Regions from separate parts of the Peribacillus sp. NJ4 genome, predicted to be linked through region 4. Evidence: predicted binding sites of a transcription regulator. Region 4 holds the regulator's gene; each other region holds the start of a gene.
The links. Region 4 encodes LexA, which represses DNA repair genes until DNA is damaged. Its sites were predicted from a motif close to CGAACATATGTTCG; they were not measured.

Region 1 (5,665 bases), 3.0 Mb from region 4:
CTTCTGTCAGTCCACCTTCCCGATGCCATGTAAGCAGGGCAGGTAATCCAGAAGATTTCGGGAATTCTTTTTTAATAAGTTCATCAGCCACGACGGAAGCTGAGTCTTCAGGCAAGTCAGCGGCATTATTTGTTGTTCGATCATTTACGGCAGGCAATGTGAAGGTTAAGAGAATTGCTGTAATTATCCATAAAGCAATGACAACCCAACGACTGGTTTTTCCTGTCATCATCCTGCCAAGTCTTCCTATTATTGATTCGCCCAATTAAGGCACCTCGCTTTTTGAATTTTTTATCCTTATTTCATTATAATGAAGTGCTGTTGACTTATACAAAAATGGGTATGCTCCCTCTAAAAAGCCTTGAATGGATGATTGCCATTCAAGGCTTTTTTATCATTTTACGAGTTTAGAACAGACGAAGATTTCTTTTCAATCCATAGGAGCTTGCTGTAATGTTAACCGTTGTTGAATCGGTGCGGGCCATTCGATGATCGCGGGAAGGACACAAATATCAGGATTACTACTAAAAGGTAATTATTCTTTCTTTTATAAAGCTCGCTCCTTTTAAGTATTACTAGAAAAAATATAGTGAAGTTTCTTGAAACATTAATGAGTAGTCAGCCCGTTTTTAATTCGATGTTATGAAGATATGTTGTTGGTGTTGTGAAAATGAAATCATTCATATATAGGAGAAAAGCACTCATTTATTCAATTTCAATAAAATTTGAAGATTGAAGAGTGAAATATAGGGGATAGGGGAAAGTATAGTAGTATTGTGGAATTAATTAACATAGGAGGGATTTTTTTGTCTGATAAATCAAAAAAAACAAATGATGAATCGAAAGAAACATTAACGAACAGGCAAGGGCACCCCGTAACGAATAACCAGAGTCTTAGAACTGTAGGAAACAGAGGTCCTAGTACACTTGAGAACTACGATTTCCTGGAAAAGATCAGCCACTTCGATAGGGAGCGTATTCCTGAACGGGTGGTGCATGCCCGTGGTGCAGGTGCACATGGTTATTTTGTTCCGACTGGTAAAGCGGGGGATGAGCCGATTTCAAAATATACGAGAGCGAAGGTTTTTCAGGAAGAAGGTAAAAAAACACCGGTATTCGTGAGGTTTTCTTCTGTTATTCATGGAGGGACGTCCCCGGAAACGTTACGTGACCCCAGGGGATTTGCCGTTAAATTTTATACGGAAGATGGAAACTGGGATCTTGTAGGCAATAACCTGAAAATTTTCTTTATCCGTGATGCCATGAAATTCCCGGATTTAATTCATGCTTTCAAACCGGATCCGGTCACGAATATTCAGGACGGCAGAAGGATTTTCGATTTTTGCTCGAGTTCACCGGAAACATTCCATATGATTACCTTTGTGTTTTCCCCTTGGGGCATTCCAGCTAACTACCGCATGATGCAAGGGTCAGGGGTCAATACTTATAAATGGGTGAATGAGGAAGGCAAAGCCGTACTTGTCAAATATCACTGGGAACCGAAACAAGGGATCAAGAACCTGACGCAGCAAGAGGCTAATGAAATTCAAGCTACGAATTTCAATCATGCCACACAGGATTTATATGAAGCGATCGAACGCGGGGACTATCCGGAATGGGATCTCAACGTACAGATCATGAGTGATGATGATCATCCCGAGTTGGATTTTGATCCTCTTGATGACACAAAGATCTGGCCGAAAGATGAGTTCCCATGGCTGCATGTCGGTACGATGGTATTGGATAGAAACCCAGAAGACTACTTCACTGAAGTGGAACAGGCTGCATTCGGTACGGGTGTCCTAGTGGATGGACTGGACTTCTCTGATGACAAGATGTTACAGGGACGTACATTCTCTTATTCCGATACACAGCGTCACCGTGTTGGCGCGAATTATCTGCAATTGCCGATAAATGCTCCAAAGAAGCCAACAGCCACGAATCAGACGGGCGGACAGATGCAATATGAAGTTGGCAGAGGTAACCAAAGCCCCCACATCAACTACGAACCATCAACTATAGGCGGTTTGAAAGAAGCCAAGCAGACGGGCAAGGAGCATACACCTTTGGTAGAAGGGAAGCTTGTTCGTGAGACAATCGATCGCCAAAACAATACGAAGCAGGCTGGTGAAACATTCCGTGAATTCGAAGATTGGGAAAAAGACGATTTAATCTCCAATTTAGTGTCGGCATTGGCTCCTGCCGACAAGCGCATTCAGGAAAAAATGATAGCCCTAGCCGAAGAGGCTGATGAAGAGTATGGCCGCAGATTAAAAGAGGGATTAGCCTCGGCTTCTGAACATACGGAATCTTCAAAACCTATGGGTGGAACGGATAACCCAGAGGATGCAGTCAGAAAAGGACATGAAGCAGATCCATATTGATTGGTCTGAAAAGAAGCAAACTTCCCTTTAAAGGGGTTTGCTTCTTTTTTTAATGGGCATAATTTATGGATGGGTGGAATGGTCTTCAGGGGATGCCGTCTAAAATCAAGCAGGAAATAGATTGGCAAAAAACTTCATAATCATTTAAACTGAAACTACGCTATTTTTCTCTTATAAAGGAGATGAAAAAATGATTAAAATTCTTTCTGCCCTTTTCCTTCCTTGTCTACTTGTCATGCTATTTTCAAGAGTCACCTATAACAATGTCGTTGGACTTGTTTTAACGGTTGCCTTGATTACAGCTTCCGCATATAAAGGTTATACGCATACAAACTTATTGATCATCGTGGATGCCTTATCCCTAACTGTGGGATTTTGGTTATCAAAAAGAATGATGAAACGAACATCCAAGAGCGCCTGACATCAAAGGTGCTTTTTTTGTACTCAACTTGTCATTCCCCTCAATACCCATCGAGTCTATAAACAAAAAATAGAATGGATGTTCGCTTATCGCTGGTTTGTTTTGAGGCGATTGTGGTAGAATGTGTATATATACATTCTTAAACCGGAATAAATAGAAGGGATATAGCCATGTCCCGTTTTCATATAAAAATATTTCAATAGGAGGCTATGCTTGGTGAAGGATAAGTTTGAGTTAGTCTCAAAATACTCTCCTGAAGGAGATCAACCTGTAGCAATTGAAATGCTTGTCGAAGGCATTAAAGAAGGCAAGGAAATGCAGACATTATTGGGGGCAACGGGGACAGGGAAGACGTTCACCGTTTCCAATGTGATTCAACAAATAAATAAACCGACTCTAGTCATTGCCCACAATAAAACGTTGGCAGGACAGCTTTACAGTGAGTTCAAAGAGTTTTTCCCAAATAATGCCGTTGAATACTTCGTCAGCTATTATGATTACTACCAGCCAGAAGCTTATGTTCCATCCACTGATACATTCATCGAAAAAGATGCAAGCATCAATGATGAAATCGATAAACTGCGTCACTCGGCTACCTCTTCTTTGTTCGAAAGGAAAGATGTCATCATCATTGCCAGCGTTTCGTGCATATATGGACTCGGTTCCCCGGAAGAGTACCGCGAGATGGTCGTTTCTCTCCGAACAGGCATGGAAATAGACCGAAATGCCTTGCTGCACAGACTCGTGGATATTCAATATGAGCGGAATGATATTGCTTTCCAACGGGGGACTTTCCGCGTTCGTGGCGACGTGGTCGAAATTTTCCCTGCCTCACGTGATGAACATTGCGTAAGGGTCGAGTTTTTCGGCGATGAGATTGACCGTATCCGTGAAGTGGATGCCCTGACTGGTGAAATTACCGGTGAACGTGAACATATCGCCATTTTCCCGGCTTCCCATTTCGTTACTCGCGAAGAGAAAATGAGGATAGCCGTTCAAAATATCGAAACGGAACTGGAAGAGCGATTGAAGGAATTAAGGGAAGATGAAAAGCTCCTTGAAGCCCAGCGCTTGGAGCAGCGGACCCGTTATGATTTGGAAATGATGCGGGAAATGGGCTTTTGTTCAGGGATCGAGAACTATTCCCGCCATTTAACGCTTCGTCCCTCAGGTGCGACACCTTACACTTTAATGGATTACTTTCCAGAGGATTTCCTTTTGGTCGTGGATGAATCACACGTGACCCTTTCGCAAATCCGGGGAATGTTCAATGGGGATCAGGCACGTAAGCAAGTACTCGTCGATCATGGCTTCCGTCTGCCGTCTGCAAAGGATAACCGCCCGCTAAGATTTGAAGAATTTGAAAAAAAGGTCCATCAATCCATATTCGTTTCGGCAACTCCGGGACCATATGAACTCGAACATACGCCAGAAATGGTTCAGCAGATCATCCGTCCTACCGGCTTGCTGGATCCAACGATAGAAGTGCGGCCGATTGAAGGACAGATAGATGACTTGATCGGTGAAATACAAGAGCGCGTCAAAAAGAACGAGCGCGTCCTCATTACGACCTTAACGAAAAAGATGTCTGAGGATTTAACCGATTATTTAAAGGAAATTGGCATCAAGGTCCAATACCTTCATTCGGAAGTGAAGACCTTGGACAGGATAGAAATCATCCGGGAACTGCGAATGGGCAAATATGATGTACTCGTTGGAATCAATCTATTAAGGGAAGGCCTGGATATTCCGGAAGTGTCATTAGTGACAATTCTGGATGCCGATAAAGAAGGGTTCCTTCGCTCGGAGCGCTCGCTTATTCAAACGATGGGCCGTGCAGCCCGTAATGCCAACGGCCACGTCATCATGTATGCGGACCGCATCACGAATTCGATGGAACTTGCCATCAATGAAACGAAGCGGCGCCGTGAAATTCAGGAAAATTATAATAAAGAGCATGGAATAATGCCGCAAACCATTCAAAAGGATATCCGGGACTCCATCAGGGCCACTCACGTAGCGGAAGAAGGAGAAGCGTATAAAGAAGATCTTGCACCAAGTCTCGCGAAGCTTCCTAAAAAGGAGCGCGTAAAAGTGATGGCAAGCATGGAAAAAGAAATGAAGGAAGCGGCAAAGGCATTGGACTTCGAGCGAGCTGCCGAGCTGCGTGATTTATTACTAGAGTTAAAGGCGGAAGGGTGACGAAACATGGCAATGGATAAAATTGTGATAAAAGGCGCCAGGGCCAATAATTTAAAGAATATTGATATCACGATACCGAGAGACAAACTTGTCGTGCTGACCGGATTATCCGGATCTGGAAAGTCTTCCTTGGCTTTTGACACGATTTATGCAGAAGGGCAAAGGCGTTATGTAGAATCACTGTCCGCTTATGCCCGTCAATTTTTAGGCCAAGTGGATAAACCGGATGTCGATGCGATCGAAGGTTTGTCGCCAGCCATTTCCATAGACCAGAAAACGACCAGTCGAAATCCGCGTTCAACCGTAGGGACTGTGACGGAAATCTATGATTATTTAAGGCTGTTATTTGCACGGGTCGGAAGGCCGACCTGTCCGATCCATAATATTGAAATTACCTCACAAACGATTGAGCAAATGGTGGACCGCATTCTTGATTACCCTGAGCGCACCAAGCTTCAGGTATTGGCACCGCTTGTCTCAGGCAGAAAAGGGACACATGCAAAAGTTTTGGAGGAAGTTAAGAAACAAGGATATGTCCGCATTCGTGTGAACGGGGAAATGCATGATCTTAGTGATGAAATCACTCTCGAAAAAAATAAAAAACATTCGATTGAAGTCATTATAGACCGGATCGTCATTAAAGAGGGTGTCATGGCGC
Region 2 (5,665 bases), 760 kb from region 4:
AAGCCGCCAGGAGTGATCCATCCTTTTTAAATCCAGCTGGAATGATATCCGACTTACCCGAATTTTCAATATCAAGCGAATTATCCATCATTTGAATGACATTTGAATGATCTAGTACAAGTCCATTCATTTTAAAACTTTTATAAATTTCTTCTTCAATTTTATCCAAACTGAGCATTCCCTTTGATTTGACAACTGGATTATGCACATGAAAATACAAAACGCCGGCTGGAATGGCTTCCTTGCCTATAAGCGATTTGGAATGGGTGACGACGATATCAAGGTATGTCAACATTTGCAGCGCGAGTCCATAATATACTTCACTCATGTTCAGTTCCTTTTCACTCGACTTATAATCGAGCACACGCAAATAGACACCCTCACCTTCTTCCGCTTTATCCACACGGTCGATTCTCCCGATCAATTCCATCTTCGTACCGTTTTTCAATGTGAATGAAAGTGGCGGCAGCTCTCCATTTTTCCCGAATCCGAGTTCTAATCCAATTGGAGCAAAACCGCTCACCTTTGCATGTTCACTTAATACGATTGAGGCCCGTCCAATCACGTGTTCCAGTTTCCTGCGTAAATAGTGATGGCGGTTCGTACTTAACAAAATCTGATTTTGAAGTTTGGGAGCAAGTCTCTCCACAGCAATTCTAGCTAACTCCAAGCATTGTTCCTTTGTCAATGTAGACCAAGGAATATCATGTTCCTTTAAGTAATCGGAAATCATTTTCAACGCTCCATGGAACATCTCGCCAATATCCGGTGCATCCAAACGGAAAATTTGCCTTTCCCTCAATTTCAAGCCATGGGCGGCATAATGGGAAAACGGGCAGCTATTGAACATTTCCATCCGGGATACACTTGTAAGAATGCTCTCACCATATAATTGCTTACTAGTTTCCTCAGATAATTTCTTCGTTCTATTTTGATAAAAAAGGCTCGATAAAACCTTTGTTGCCGACGGACCGACCATTTCATCCTCCATAATGGCATTATATACATCCCACCAAAGTGAATGGATTGGATAGTTCCTTTTTTTCAGCTGCAATTGGGCAGCCAGATACGATAGTGCCACATCATAATTCGCCGCATATTTCACCTGTTCCTCGGCAGAAAGATCGGATGGATCGTTCATATAATATACATCTGAAACGTTAGGCAATACGTCCCTTACCCGTTTCAAATAGGATGAGGGTAAAAGTGCCTTTCCTTCCTCGTCGGCAAGCGGATATGATAGATAAAGGGCCTCAGCAGGTGTAGTAAAAGCTTTATACGCTGTAAACTCCTCATCAAGGAGGCGCACTTTTGAACTTGGAGCAACATCAAGCCCACCAGCCAGCAGCACCTCACGATCACTATCTGAAAATATCCCGTCAGATAAAGCTTTTCCTGGCAAAACCCCTTCATTCAAGCCGATAACAAAAGCTGTCTTCACATCATCGAGGCGGGATAAATCCAGATTAGCGACTAGGACTTGGTCAATTGCAGGCGGTACCAAAGAAAATTCAAGAGATTCCAGGCCAGCTTCAATGATTGACGCAAACTGTTTCATGGACAGCTCTTCCCCGCTCAGCAGTTCAACGAATTGGTCCAATAGGTCGACAACCGCGTTCCACGTTTGCTCATGCTCTCTAGCCGATACCAAATCACCTGATTCTTCTGCCTCTAGTTTCAGCTTTTCCAATTTTTCCGGTACATGCAATTCTTCAAGATATAGATAAAGGGCTTCACACAATTCCCTGCCATTAGCAGCCTTCTTAACCCGTTTTGAGAGCTTCAAGATGGGCTCGGTAAATAATTGCTTCATCTCATTCAACTCTTGCTCAAGCTTCATTTCCTTATCCGTTTGGTTCCGGTCCTCTAGTTCAAGTCCGCGGAAGCGCCGGTAGGTCCAACGATCTTTGGACGTCCACCTGCTTCCTTTAATTCCACGGGCGAGCACATAGTTTTCCAGCTTATCTACCTGTTCGCGCATCCTATCGTGATTTTTTTGCAGAGGAAATAGAAGCTCCGTCTTGATTGCACGAAATACCGGCTCATAACGCCAATAGCCATTGATGATCTCCAAGGTGGAACGAATCAGTTCAATCAGGGGATGATTCAGCATGGTCCGTTTGGAATCGACGAACAATGGAATTTGATAATCCCTAAACACGGTTTGTAAAATATCTGCGTATGCTTCTCCATTACGGACTAAAATCGCAATATCACGGAAACGGTGCTGTTTTTGTCTGACCAGCGACAAGATGTCCCGGGCAACTCCTTCAATCTCAGCCCTGCGGTTAACTGCCTGGGCAATCGTTACATCAGGTGAATGCTCAAACGTCCGTGCAGGACGAATGGCAAAATAAGTTTCCAGATGATTCAGCCCCGGACTCTTTCCGAACCTCTCAGTCCCTTTTAAGATTCGATCTTCTGTAATTGGTATACCGTTCCTCAATCCAGCCTGATAAAGGTGATGATACAGATTCCCCGTTTGCCTGAACAATTGCAAATCATCAGGAGCATATTGCCTGTAGGGCTGATCTAACGTCAGCGAGATCGTTACACTCCTGCACAGCTTCATCATTTCTTCCACAATCAATAATTCCTGTGGCGTCAAGCTATAAAAACCATCGATATATATATCCGCTTTCCTTATATATGAAGACTCTGACATTTTCTCGATAAGCAAAGTGAAATAGTCTTCGGAATCTAAATATTTATCAACCATTTCATCCTCAAAAGCCTGATAGACCAATTCAAGATCATGCAGTTTATCCTGAATGCCGCTGCCGGACGGTGATGTTTCGGCCAAATAATTTTGAATGTCATCAGGTTGGATGCAATACTGCTTGAACTCAGCCAGCATTAGTTCCATCTGTGCAATGAACCCCTGCTTATCAGCAGAGCGGCGAAACATCTTTAAATCTTCCTTTTTATCATCCATGATCTTCCGTATCAACATATTAACGCCAACGCTGTCCAAATGTAGCCGGCTCATTCCCCCAGTTTCCTGAAGAACGCGCCAAGCCAGCCTGCTAAAACTGAAAACCTGTGTCCGGATCATTCCGGCAAGGCCTGGTGTTTTAATTAATTTATATTCAGATAGAAACGTCATCTGATCAGGAACGAGGTAGATAATTGGATTGCCTTCGGGATCTTCTGCCAATTTGGAGCGAATTTCGTCCAATATATGCGAAGTTTTCCCTGCACCCGATCTTCCCAGTAAAAAACGGAGTGACATCTCTTTTCCCCCTTATACAACATAATATCTAGATCTATCATACCAGAAATACTTTCTTTTTTATGACTAGGTTTCTGTTTCCAATTAGACACACTTTCTATTATTTTACCGTTTCCCTTAAAAAAACACCAATCGTACGTTCGCGTTTTCCCCAAAAGAAAAAGCCCTCATAATTTTCGGGCTTCGAATCATTCACCTGTAAATCTATAATTGAATTCTTTGAGCGGCCAATATCGAACATCGACTTTACCGATAACATTTTCAACAGGTATATAACCAAAGTGACGGCTGTCCGCACTTTCAAGACGATTATCACCCATGACAAAAAGCTTGCCCTCCGGGACTGTGGTCATGTCCGTCAATTCTTTTAAGGTAAAATCACCCGTAAAATCCTGTCCCGGAAAACCTTCCTTATATTTCTCAAGATAAGGCTCATCCACTTTCTCACCATTTACGTAAAGCCAATCATCTTTATAACGAATGCGGTCACCTGCAATCCCTATAACTCGCTTAACATAATCTTCTTGTGAATTCGCATGAAAAACAATAATGTCAAATCGGTTGATATCATGAATCTGGTAATTGATTTTATTCACGACAAGTTTATTGCCATCTTCAAGGGTCGGCTGCATCGATTTTCCTTCAACATCATAACTTGAAAAGAAAAAAGTACGGATTAAGATGTAAATAACAAAAGCTATCATGGCTGCTTTTATCCAATCGGATAAAGTATTCTTGTTTGTTTTTTCCATCTAGTTCAACCCCTACTACATTTATATACTAATTTATTGTCCTTCTTCTCTCTTCATGCTTTTATTTAACCGGACTTCCAGTCTTTTTCCTACATACCACAGGATAAAGATGACAATCCCGATAATGATCGTACGCACAGGCTTATGTATTAAGGACACTAAATCGTAACCTACGAAGCTGATCGTAAAAATCATCACCGCTTTCCCTCCTACGACTGCAAGTCCATATTGCAAAGGACTGACTTTTGAAAGTCCTGCCACGATATTCACGATAGCCGATGGAGTAAAAGGGAAGCAGAGCAGTATGAACATGGGACCGAATCCATGGCTTTCCACCCAAACCATCAACCTCTGCACCTGCTTATGTTTTTGCAAAAATCGAAAAAACCTCATTTGACCATATCTTCTAATAACTAAAAAGATAAAAAAAGAACCAGCTACAGCACCAATCCAAGAAAATAAAAACCCCCACCAGAGACCAAAAGCCGTTGCATTAGCAAGCACGAACACCACTAAGGGCAAAAAGGGCAAAAAGGCTTCCAGCATCGGCAGTAAGATCCCAGGAATTGGACCGAATGAGCGATATTGCTGAATAAGCGCCGAAATATGATCAAGTGTAAACCACTCACGTATAGTATCCAAATCCATAATTATCTCCCTCGACATGCTACTATAAAAGTAGCATAAACTTATTAAAAACCGTTTATTTTAGATATATCACTTTCCCCTGAAATTGCAAGAATTATTATCCATATATCTTCATACTTTCCCTATCTCAGGAAAACATAATCTTGTTAACAAAAATTTCATCATTTATCAAAATTGCTTGCATATGCACTGAAAATGCATTAGGATAAAAAACAAGAACAAACGTTCTCACTTTTACTAAGTATACATATTAATATTGTAAACGTGCTACTTTAGAAAGGAGCGGTCATGATGACCCGCATTCCAGAAGATGACCGAAATATGATTGAAAAAGCCATCTACCTCCCTATGGTTATTACAGTCTTGAACCGGGATCTCAAGGTCATCGAAATTAGTCCGTTTAAATTAAAAAGGCCCTATTCGGAACTAGTCGAACATATTTTAACGGTGGTCCAGGACGATCTTGCCGAGGTACGGCGCTATTTGCGCAAGGAGAATATTAAAGTAAGTGAAATCAAACGCGATGAATCCTTCACGATGTATTGTTTTTTATATAAAGGATACGAGGAACATCATAATTACTTCAATCCCCGCCTTCGCAACAAAACCGAAGACTTGTTATGTTATTACTTTTTCGAAAAAAGTCTCCGCTCAAGGGAAATTTAGCGGATTATCCCTATTACAGACATCCTCCATATTGTTTGCCTGTGAATGATGGGTGATTGGAGTCTTTCCGGAAGGATACAGATGCCTGGGGGGAAGGAAGATATGACCATTAAAACGCATCTGATCTTTCCTGCTTCTAAGATAAGTGAGTACAATTTTTCCACAGTCCTTAACGAATAATAGGTTGGGCTGGCATGCTCATTATTAATCGTCATTTTAATCACCACTTTAATTCTGTACAAACACAACTATTCCCCAACACTATCATTTTAGAGTCAGCACAGCATTTTTGCAAAAGATTGTTGACGGCATTGTCTGAGTAAAGTCTTTGAAAACCAAATTACTTTAATTAAAGTGTCTCTGACAG
Region 3 (5,665 bases), 1.4 Mb from region 4:
CATCCATGCGCAAATAGGTGAAGTGGATGTGTTGGTCAACAATGCTGGTTTCGGCACGTTTAAAGAAGCGCAGGATACGGAATTGAATGAAACGAAAGCAATGTTTGCTGTCAACGTCATTGGATTAATGGCCTGCACAAAGCTGGTTCTTCCGTATATGAAGCAGAGAAAATCGGGGCATATCATCAATATCGCTTCACAGGCCGGTAAAATTGCCACTCCTAAATCAACATTGTACTCTTCGACCAAGTTCGCAGTTCTTGGCTATTCAAACGCACTTCGGCTTGAGCTGATGGATGATCATGTTTTTGTGACCACCGTCAATCCCGGACCCATAGAAACGAATTTCTTTAACATTGCGGATGAATCAGGGACATATTTAAAGAATGTCGAAAAGTTCATGCTTAAACCTGGAGATGTCGCGGCTAAAATCGTAGCGGCGATGCTGACCAATAAGAGGGAAATCAACCTCCCTGGCTGGATGAATTTAGCTGGGAAATGGTATAACATGTTTCCAAAGATCACCGAAACATTAGGGAAAAAAGCATTTTTTAAAAAGTAGGCTAGTTCAAAAAGGCGAAAGATGGTCTAATAATAGGCAAAGGGGAATGTCGATGACATTCCCCTTTTTTATGAAATAACGGAAGTTTTATTCCGAATAAATTGGTAACTATTTCATGGGGAATCCGTCTATTTCTTAGGAGGGATTTTCATGAAGATGATTGTAAACCTTTTTATATATATAATTGTTGCCTTTATTCTGGTTAGCTGTCAATCCTCTGATTGGAACATGCATGAAGCCATAGATAAGGGGGAAGAAGGTTTCATTACGGATCTTGACGATAAAAGGATTTTGATTAAAGGGACGTACTATAAGGTGACCAATGATACATATATTCAAGATCAACATGGTAATGACCTCGATTTCTCTGACCTGGAAATCGGGATGAAAGTGAAACCATGGCACCGGGGCGGGGTCAAGAAATCATTTCCTGGGAAAGCGGAAGCGGAATTGATTCTTGTTTTGACGGATGAAAAAAGTTTGGCCGAACAAAGGGCGGTCACTGCTGCCCTCGATCATGTCAGCAAAGCGGAAAGTCAGCGATTCATGGTTCTCGATGTCGTCCATTTGCCCTCAGAGCATGTGTATAATATTGAAATGATGAATCGTTCCAATTTGGATTCATCATTCATGGTGACTGTAGAGGATTTAACGGATGAAATATTATATATAAAATAAATCAAAAAAAACGGACTGAATCATTTATGAATTCAGTCCGGTTTTTTTAATGGGATTTCGCTCACAAGGATGAGCTCATGTCCTGGATTTTATAACGTTTTCGCACCTAAATATTTTGGTTTCCAATAAGAATTATCCATATCCGTGATGGTTATTCCTTTAGAAGACGTAGCACTAATGAATTGACCATTTCCGATATAGATCCCAACATGGGATACTCCTGTTCTTCCAGAAGAAGTATCAAAGAATACAAGATCACCTTTAGCTGGTGATGATACTTTTAAACCTGTATTGGAATAGAGCAATGATGTTGTACGCGGTAAGGTAATTCCTTGTGATTTCTGGAATACGTAATAGACGAAGCCTGAGCAGTCGAATCCAGTCGGTGTTGTCCCGCCCCATTTATAGGGTTTGCCTATTAAGGTTTTTGCATAGCTAATCAGGCTTGTATTATTGACATTATAAACACCAAGCGCATTAAATGTGCCTCGGCCGGCAATTCCGTCGACAGTTAAGCCTTTGGCTTTTTGGAATTTTTTTACTGCAGATACAGAATACGTGCCGTAATATGTAGTAAGTGAACCTGAATATGTGAAATAACCTTTGGTTTTTAAAAGTTGTTGTAGTTGTTTGACATCACTATGTGTCATTCCGGGTCTGAGGGTTTGATCTCCGATATTTGCAAAGGCTTGCAGTGGGGTTAGCATCATGGCAGATGCAACAGCAGCTGAAGCGATCCATTTCTTCATAATTTTCATTTCCTCTCTATCTATCTCTCTATTATTCTTAACAATATTATCCTACAATACCATTATGACAATTAGACATAATTTTGGTTACAATTACATTACAAAAAATGAGTAGTAAGACTAAAATTAAATAGACGAAAGCCTGTTGAAAAGGGTGGATGAATTTTAAAAAACTAAGCATATGGATCCACTTGAAATTATTCAAGTTACTAATTAATCTATTTTAAAAAAACTATATGGAAACATAGTTTAAATATGGCAATTTATCCGTTTTTAGGGTCTATTATATTTTTCAAGGAAATTACAATAAAAAGTAGAAATTTGTATGAAAACTTCCATTGAATAAGAACGTATATTCGGTTAAAGTTATGAATATAATAAAAGCGAACGTATATTCTTGTTAGGGTGAAGAAATGATGGATTATGGGACGATGCCGAAACAATCAATTATGTGTATCGATATGAAAAGTTTTTATGCAAGCTGTTCTGCGGTCATGCTTGGTCTGGACCCACTCGATTGTTATCTGGCGGTGGTTGGTGATTTGAAGAGGACGGGGAGCATTGTGCTTGCAGCTTCTCCAAAAATGAAGAAGGAATTTGGCATCAAGACAGGTTCGCGGATGTTTGAGATTCCGAATGATCCAAGGATTGTCGTCGTTGAACCCAAAATGGCGACCTATTTAAGGGTCTCGACGGAAATCACCCGCTTGTTCAACCGTTATGTGCCCAAAGAAGCGATTCACGTGTATAGTGTGGACGAAAGTTTTGTGAAAGTCGATGGTGCCGCTTCTTTATGGGGAGATGCCCGGGTGATAGCTGAAAAGATAAAAGATGAAATCGAACGGGAATTACAGCTCCCCTGTGCCATTGGAATTGGTCCGAACATGCTTATGGCAAAACTTTGCCTGGATTTGGAAGCCAAACATAAAGGGATTGCAGAATGGAAGTATGAGGATGTGCCAAACAAACTTTGGCCGATTTCCCCGCTTCGTGAAATGTGGGGAATCGGCAGGCGCGTAGAAAAAACCCTTCACGGAATGGGAATATTCACGGTTGGGCAGCTTGCCAATTATGATCTTGAATTACTTGAAGCGAAGTTTGGAATTATGGGCAATCAGCTTTACCACCATGCGTGGGGAATAGATTTATCGGATATGGGGGCAGTGATCATTGAAGGGCAGGTCAGCTTTGGCAAAAGTCAAATCCTGCTTAGGGATTATAAGGCGGAGCATGAGGTCAAGCAGGTCATGCTGGAAATTTGCGAAGAAGTTGGAAGAAGGGCACGTACCCATCGCAAGGCAGGAAGGACGGTCAGCCTAAGCATTGGTTACAGTAAGGATGAGTTTGGCGGTGGTTTCCATCGTTCGCGTTCGATCAGCGAACCGACCAACATTACGATGGAGTTATATAAAGTTTGCCTGGAGCTTTTTCATGAGAACTATAAGCAAAAAACGGTTCGGAGCATAGAGGTCAGACTCTCGAATATTGTGGATGATAACGAAATGCAGCTGACTTTATTTGATGCTTCGCGCTGGAAAAAGCGGGAATTGAGTTACACGGTTGATCGAATCCGCCATAAATATGGACCCAAATCGTTATTGCGTGCAGTTTCGTATACAGAAGCGGGTACAGCTGTTCACCGAAGCAGGCTGCTTGGTGGGCATAAGGCGTAAGGTTGACTTTGAAGGGAGGGAAAAGAATGATTCGTGATCGCGGCCGTATCAAATGGACATCGATGATGTTGCCGGAGCATGTGAAGATGCTGCGGGATTGGGTGGTGGAGGATGGCTATGAAACGGAGCGCATCCTGGATGAGCAGCAACTGGAAGAAATGAATGCGGTAATGGGGGAAGCGATGGAGGAAAGAAAGGATGTCGCGATTGCTCATTATGAAGGAAACCGGTATCAGCTGTTAATCGGCAGGATCCATTATTATAATGAGCTCACCCAAAAGCTTCATATCGTTGATCGCTTTCAGCAGGCTCACTATATCAGGCTTTCCGATATAGCGGATGTAAGGATAATGGAATAATGAGCGGAAGGGCTGTTCTCAAGGGACAGCCTTTCATTTTCGAAACGACATCGATCCTCTTTACTGTATTTTCTTCTTGATAAAAGGAAATCATTGGGCAAAAGAGAATCTGACTTGTAGCACGGTCAATGGAAAAAGTGATTTTCATGTCGGCCGATCTTGCAGAAGGAAGCAGGCAGTTTCGTTAACAGAAACATTTTTATCGTTTATAATGGGGGAATGCAAAGACATCGGGAGGCATGTAATCATGTATATTGAATGGACGGAAAGAGCGGCTGAGAAAATAGCCGATAAGGTACAGGGACAAGAAGGATATTTACAGTTGAAATATGATACTGATGGCTGTGGCTGCGTGGTAAGTGGTGTGACGGCGCTATGGTTGGTCACCGAACCTGAGGAAGGTACCGAAAAAGCGGAAACAAACGGAATCCCTCTATATGTGGAGAAATCAAAAATGATTTTTTTGGATGAAGTCATGAAAATAGACTTTGTTCCGGAAGCGAACAGCTTTCAGTTAAAAAGTCCGAATCAAATCTTAAATCCGAGGATGAGCTATTTTAATAAAATCTAACTGAAGAAAATGAGAGGGAATCTTGGATCCCTCTCATTTTCTTCTCAGACAAGTTCGAGAAACTGATCGATTTGATTTTCATATTCTTTTGGATTTTCATTATAAGATTGAGCATGGGCCCCTTTTTTAGCGATGTACAACTGCTTTGGGCCCTCTTTTGCTGCATATAATTCCGCTGTCATGGAAGCAGGAATAAAGCTGTCATTCTCACTATGGATGAAGAGCACAGGGTTTCGGATATTTTTCATATAATCGATTGGGGACACTTCATTGGTCCAATATCCATCACGGAGTTTGATGAACGTACGCCCAAGCGGAAACACGGTCCAAGAGGGAAATGGGATTTCAAGCTTGAGCTGGTGTTTGATCTGATCCTCGAAATTTGAAAATGGACAGTCCGCAATGTAAAAGTCAGCACCATCTTCAAGCATTCCGGCATATAAAAGCAGGGTTACGGCCCCCATGGATTCTCCATGAATGCCAATATGAAGATCAGAACCTTTACGCCTTTTCAATTCATCGATTACGGCCTTCAGGTCGAATTTTTCATAATGTCCATAACTGCTCGTCTTGCCACCGGAATCCCCATGCCGGCGGTGGTCATAAATGATGGCATTGAAGCCCCGCTTAAGAAAAATATTCATGTACTTAATGGAATTGACTTTGTTCTCCGTCACACCATGGGAAATGACCATCCATTTATTGGTATCGTGCGGTTCGATAAACAAGCATTTCAAGGAATATCCGGATGGTGAGGATACCCAAATTTCCGTTTTAGGCAGATTATCAAAATCCTCCCTGATCAGGCGTTTAGCCGTGATTTCACGATTCTGGATAAAATCAGCTTCCTTTTTTTTCATGTACATGATCCGATTGGAAAAATAAATGCCGACGCCGATGATATAGGTTAGGATTCCAGCGAGTGTAAACCACCATTTCTTCATGAAGGATCCTCCTCGGTTGATTTTCTTTATTTTACCATGAGGGAAATGGGAAAACACTGTTTGAAAACCATAACGAGGAAAACGGCAGTCGTGATATAATAATTTCATAAATGGCCAGGAGGTTTTAAG
Region 4 (5,665 bases):
GCATCTAATTTATCTAACATATAATAAAACATCCCTTCCTGTAATGTACCTCTTTATATTATAGTGACCAGCATAATATCACAACTAAAATCACTATTTACTAACCCAATATTACAATTTTCTACAAATTAGAGAAGGCCCCTATTTAGATTAAGCTAAATAGGGGAATACATACATGAATGCACTCTCTTTTTATTCCTAAAAAAAGAATCCTCAAATGGAGTGTTCCATGAGAATAGTCCAAGCATTAATGTAAGTTTCTTTTTTCTTTAATACTCTTTATCTTTTGAGGAGTGACGTCATTACCTTCTGGATCAACGACTTTCACATGCTCCAACGTATCGGACATGGACCGTCTGAATGTCTCCAAATACTCACTTCTTAATTGGGTTTGCTCTTTCGCCTCAACTTCCGTCAAACCTTCACCCTTGGCCTTTTTTGAAAGTTCATTAATACGGGCTAATTTTTCTTTTGATAGCATAATTTCGCTCCTTCGTAATCTGCGGATATTGTCATGGTATTAAAAAAAAAGCGAAATTACAAGTTCTATGATTGACTTTCCTCTGTATTTAGTTGATGTTCGAGAAAACGCCTGTTTACAGTGGCTTTAGATACATTGTATCCAAAGCCCCTTAAAGTGGCTGCGATTTCTGCAAATGTCAATCCATTGGCCCGGAGTTTAATAATTTCTTCAATTGGAATCTCCATACGGTCCCTTCCAGTGGAATTCCTTTGGTTATGAAGATTTTTTTGCGGACGGTATCCCTTTTCAACGGCTCTTATCATCCCGCGTTTTATTTTTAGATTATGTAGTTTCCTTTGATATTCTTCTACAATACCAACTATCTGGATGACCATGGCATCCGAATCAGATAACTCAAGTTCTCCATCGTGTGAGAGCGTATAAATTTTCACGTCTTCTTTAAGGATGACATGGAAAAGGGCTATTTTGGCATTTCCCCTCCCCAGTCTAGTTTCGTCCTGGATTAATAGAACTTCAGCTTCTTTGGTTTTAAATAGTTCAAGCATGTCAAATATGCCATCCCGATTTAACTCATAACCACTTGCCTGTTCTTTTATTATGGAAACAACTTCCACATCCATCTTTTCCGCCAATTTAACTAATTCATCTTCCTGCCTTGCCAATGATGTTTCCTGGGATTCTTTTTCTGTGCTAACCCTACAATAGATTACTGCCTTCATAATACCCTACCTTCACTACTTACTGCTGACTGGCCAAATTCTGAACAAGATCTTCCCCTTTAACCGGTATGACAATGACTTGACCAGGTTTAATCGTATCCGCCCTGACTCCATTATGCTCTTCTATCCAACCAATGAATTCTTTTTTTGTCAAATCAGCTTCTTCATACTCTTCGGCAATTCCCCATAGGGTGTCGCCTTCACTTACTTCTATAGAAAGGAAATCCTTTTTTTGATCATTGTCTAATGTACAAGAGAATAAAATTGAAAAGATGAATACCGATCCCGCTAATAGAATCGTAGAAATATAATTTTTGTATAATTTTTTCATAAATATCCCTCCAAAGCGAATGTTCGTTCGTATGTTACGTCCAAATTATAATACGAACGTTTGTTTCAGTCAACAACAAAATTCGAACTTATGTTTGTATAGAGTTGGGGGCCATGCTATAATGTAGCAAAGAACATTGGAGAAGAGGTGCACATATGACTAAACTATCAAAACGGCAGCAAGATATCCTTGATTTCATTAAAGAAGAGGTCCGCCAAAAAGGGTATCCACCTTCCGTACGGGAGATTGGCGAAGCAGTTGGACTTGCATCAAGTTCAACAGTACACGGACATTTATCCCGCCTGGAAAGTAAAGGCCTGATAAGACGTGACCCAACCAAGCCGAGGGCCATTGAAATACTGAATTTGGAGGAAGCGAACAATATCCCCAAAGTTAATGTCGTGAACGTTCCGTTACTTGGAAAAGTAACAGCGGGCATGCCGATAACGGCCATCGAAAACATAGAAGAATACTTTCCGCTTCCCGAAAGCATGGTTCCGCATGATGACCATGTATTCATGCTGGAAATCATGGGTGAAAGTATGATCGAAGCAGGAATTCATGATGGAGATTATGTCATCGTGAAACAACAAAGCAGCGCCAATAATGGAGATATCGTCGTGGCCATGACGGAAGATGATGAAGCCACTGTAAAACGATTCTTTAAGGAACCGGATTACATAAGGCTTCAGCCTGAGAACTCGAATATGGAACCAATTATTTTAAGAGATGTTTCGATACTTGGAAAAGTTATAGGCTTATATAGACAAATACACTAAAAGCGCTAACCGCGCTTTTTTTGTTTGTTTAATTTATGTCCCGAATTCTCTCATTATGCATATGGAAGACTAGGTTTTGATATATTTTTTTGATAGAATCGAGTTTTCCTAAGATTATTAACATCCTTTCTCATTTATGCCGGATGAAAGGGAAACTAACGTCTTTCTGGATATATGTATTTTGAAAAATAGGAAACCCTCATTCCAATAAAAAAAAGGGAGCGTTAAAATCCCGCTCCCTGTTAAAGGTTCATTTCACTCTTAATCTTTGGTTCACTTTAATGAGGTTAAGATCAGCCAACCCATTCCACTGTTGAATCTGCACTTGTGTAGAACCATATGCTTTGGCAAGCGCAGAGACGGAGTCCCCCTTTTTGACTATATGATAGACCTCTTCGTTGCTTGCGTCATATTTAGTTAAATCACTTGTTTCGATAAGATTCACCAGTTTTTCTATATATTTCGGGTCCGAGGCGTAGCCCGCATCGAATATTGCTTTAAGTGCCATTTTGTAATCTTTTTCCCCAATGACAGCTGTATACAAACTTCTATTCCATGAAGTCCCCTTTACATATAGATAGGCAAGATCTTGTAGACTTTCTGCCCATGTTGGATATTTTCTGAATTTGGACCATACTTGAACGGGCGCATCGTTGACATATTCGATTGTTTGAATAATGACAGACTCTCCTTTATAGTCACCTTTTGTACCGAATATATTTTTCCCTTGATTTGCTAAGAAGCTTGTCCCATAACCACTCTCCAAACAAGCTTGTGCAATGACAACAGAAGGTAATATTTTAAATTCCTTTTGAATTTTTTGGGCATAAGGAGCAATTTCCTTAATAAACGATTCCTTACTCATTAGAACCTCCCATTATTAGTTGGATATCTTCATTCTTATCGTATTCTAAACTATGAGAAAGGTTACAGCTTGTCCAGCAAAAAAAATGTTATTAATTGTTTTTTGACTAAAATCAATATGATTATAACTTACTAAGTACGGCTTCAATTTGGATTATCATTCTCCCTCTCTAGTAAAAGCCATCAAACCCATTAATATACAATGGATTGATGGCTTTTTAATTGAACGCTGAAAATTTCATAACCATTTGCATCAACTTTATTTGATCAATCATTTAATGAATTACTATGGTATAAACCTTTTATAAATGGTAAAAATTAATTTTATAAAACTTCTAAAATAAGGTGGTGACATTATGGACTACCCAACCATCCATACAAACTTTTGGGATGCAGTGATAGCCATTCCTACCATCATGATTCTTACTCAACTTATTAAGGTCATTTTTCATATTCCACCAAAATTCACCCCTACCATCGCTTTGGGTATTGGCTTATTCATTTCCATTTTCATTAGCCACCGTCATCATTTGGTTGCAGGAATTTTCATGGGCTGGTTTTATGGCTATGCAAGCATTGGCAATTATTCAGCACTCAAAACTTGTATTTTATCTTATAGGGAATCTTATCAAAAGACGGATTAGATCCTAGATGGCACTCGTTGGATTTCATGAATCTTTTTTGTTGCAGGGGGATCTGACTTGCTAAATGCCCTTCGATCAACCGCTAACTTAGGACCAATATGAAATACGGCCTGGCTGTTTCCTTTTGCTGAATCATTTCAATACATTTCACCCAAAAAAAAACCTCTCAATTAAGAGAAGGTCTTTTCTAATCATTTTTACTATTTTTCTATATAGACCGAACGAATCAATGTACGGGTTCTTTCAGTACCATTCACATTTTTTTCCTTGACATCAATCGTTACATTATAAACACCTGATTTAGGTACTTCTGGAAGAGTACCAGAAAAATTTCCGGCGTCCATTACCTTAAATGAGCTTTTTTCACGAATTTCATTACCGTTTTCATCTATTAGATGAACCGAAAATGTTGTACTGATTGGCCTTTTGTTATCATTCATTGGATTCTTTATTAAAAATTTTGCATCTTTTTGCTTAACTTTTCCGGCCATACTTAATGTAATGGGATTCTTTTCGTTAAAATGTGCTGTGAACAGGTATGCGTCTTTTGGCGATTTAGTCTTCAGTCGAACTCTCCAGTCACCAATTTCAAGGTTATTTCTATTAAATGTTTGGATGGTGGCACCATTAAAAAAGGAAGTTTCATTTTTTGCAGAATGAACTTTTAAGGAAGGTGCATACTTTTTATTGGAAGGAGAAATTAATTCGACCTCGACATCATTTGAAGCTGTATATATGGTTATATTACCTGGGGCTGCTTCATTTACATGGAAACTTTTTTCGTTCCAGACATTTTGTTGCAGGACATCTCCCAGGACGGTTTGAGAGAGTGCGGTTGTGATGACATCATCTTCAACCCGTTCTTTATAATTGACATTTAAACCAGGAATCCCAGCAGTAGAAGTGCTTCTTAAATAGGGTTCAATTCTTGAAAATACTGCTGAACCTACTCGAATATTGTCGTGATCATAGTTGGGATCCGTAAATAAATGTGATGCGTAGGGTATTTTTGTACTCCAAACATTCACTAGACCATCATTTTCTCCATATGAAGATAAATATTGTCCACCCATTGATAAAGCTGAAAGAACCGGCCCCCTATTCATACCGGCCACGGTGAAATACATATTTTTACGGGAGTTAACATGGTTATCCGTGACAGATCGAAATTCCGCCATTTTACCAACTTGTAAAGAATAAGTTCCTTCATCTTTTTGACCCAATAGGGAACCAAGCCAGCCCGCATACCAGCTATAAGCCAAATCAGCTAGGTTAGAACCGTGATGAGGGGCCGCTAAAGTGATGACCCTTCCGACATATTGGTGTGCTCCATAGTGTACTAGAGCCGCTTGGGTGTCTGGTCCCCCTTTACTGTGGGCTATTATATTTACTTTTTCGCCGCCGAAATGGTTACTGATTTCTGCAAGCATTTGAGCTAACAGCCTTCCATTAGCATATTGGCTCACTGATCCATTTCCAGCTGAATCATAAAGCTGAACAAAAACCGTTTGGTAACCGGCTTCATATGCTTTGGTATACATATCATTTACACCATGATAGTCCGTTTCACCGTACCAGCTGGTTGAACTGCCATTTTTCCCTTGGACAAAAACGATCGGAGGTCTATTTGTGTCAAGATTGGGAGGGATACTTCCCAAAAACCAATCCCCTGGGTTGAAAGTTTCGGACGGCGGCTTCAATTTTCCTGCTGAGGAAATGTTAGGCTTAGCCATAATTAATATGGTAAGAATGAGGACAAGAAAAACGACATAATTGATTACCTTCTTTTTCAATTGCTATCTCCCCCTATATCCTATGGAATTTTTCGAATTCGCCTATTATCA

Region 1: the regulator LexA is predicted to act here: its motif matches at 2,877-2,890, upstream of uvrB (excinuclease ABC subunit UvrB).
Region 2: the regulator LexA is predicted to act here: its motif matches at 3,362-3,375, upstream of addB (helicase-exonuclease AddAB subunit AddB).
Region 3: the regulator LexA is predicted to act here: its motif matches at 2,335-2,348, upstream of QUF94_RS10220 (Y-family DNA polymerase).

What each region holds. Positions count from the first base shown of each region.
Region 1 is NZ_JAUCFQ010000001.1:431,363-437,027, forward strand. It holds gene QUF94_RS02115 (MMPL family transporter) at 1-265, opposite strand, end outside; gene QUF94_RS02120 (catalase) at 801-2,384, shown strand; gene QUF94_RS02125 (CsbA family protein) at 2,575-2,805, shown strand; gene uvrB (excinuclease ABC subunit UvrB) at 3,022-5,007, shown strand; gene uvrA (excinuclease ABC subunit UvrA) at 5,014-5,665, shown strand, end outside.
Region 2 is NZ_JAUCFQ010000001.1:4,192,078-4,197,742, forward strand. It holds gene addB (helicase-exonuclease AddAB subunit AddB) at 1-3,232, opposite strand, end outside; gene lepB (signal peptidase I) at 3,421-3,984, opposite strand; gene QUF94_RS20865 (TVP38/TMEM64 family protein) at 4,018-4,632, opposite strand; gene QUF94_RS20870 (YhjD family protein) at 4,924-5,298, shown strand.
Region 3 is NZ_JAUCFQ010000001.1:2,031,741-2,037,405, forward strand. It holds gene QUF94_RS10205 (SDR family NAD(P)-dependent oxidoreductase) at 1-562, shown strand, start outside; gene QUF94_RS10210 (DUF3221 domain-containing protein) at 713-1,240, shown strand; gene QUF94_RS10215 (C40 family peptidase) at 1,330-1,989, opposite strand; gene QUF94_RS10220 (Y-family DNA polymerase) at 2,403-3,662, shown strand; gene QUF94_RS10225 (YolD-like family protein) at 3,689-4,021, shown strand; gene QUF94_RS10230 (iron-sulfur cluster biosynthesis family protein) at 4,269-4,592, shown strand; gene QUF94_RS10235 (alpha/beta hydrolase) at 4,637-5,536, opposite strand.
Region 4 is NZ_JAUCFQ010000001.1:3,432,497-3,438,161, forward strand. It holds gene tkt (transketolase) at 1-20, opposite strand, end outside; gene QUF94_RS17055 (DUF896 domain-containing protein) at 248-481, opposite strand; gene QUF94_RS17060 (YneB family resolvase-like protein) at 547-1,203, opposite strand; gene yneA (cell division suppressor protein YneA) at 1,223-1,534, opposite strand; gene lexA (transcriptional repressor LexA) at 1,690-2,313, shown strand; gene QUF94_RS17075 (glucosaminidase domain-containing protein) at 2,564-3,178, opposite strand; gene QUF94_RS17080 (hypothetical protein) at 3,534-3,821, shown strand; gene QUF94_RS17085 (esterase/lipase family protein) at 4,022-5,554, opposite strand.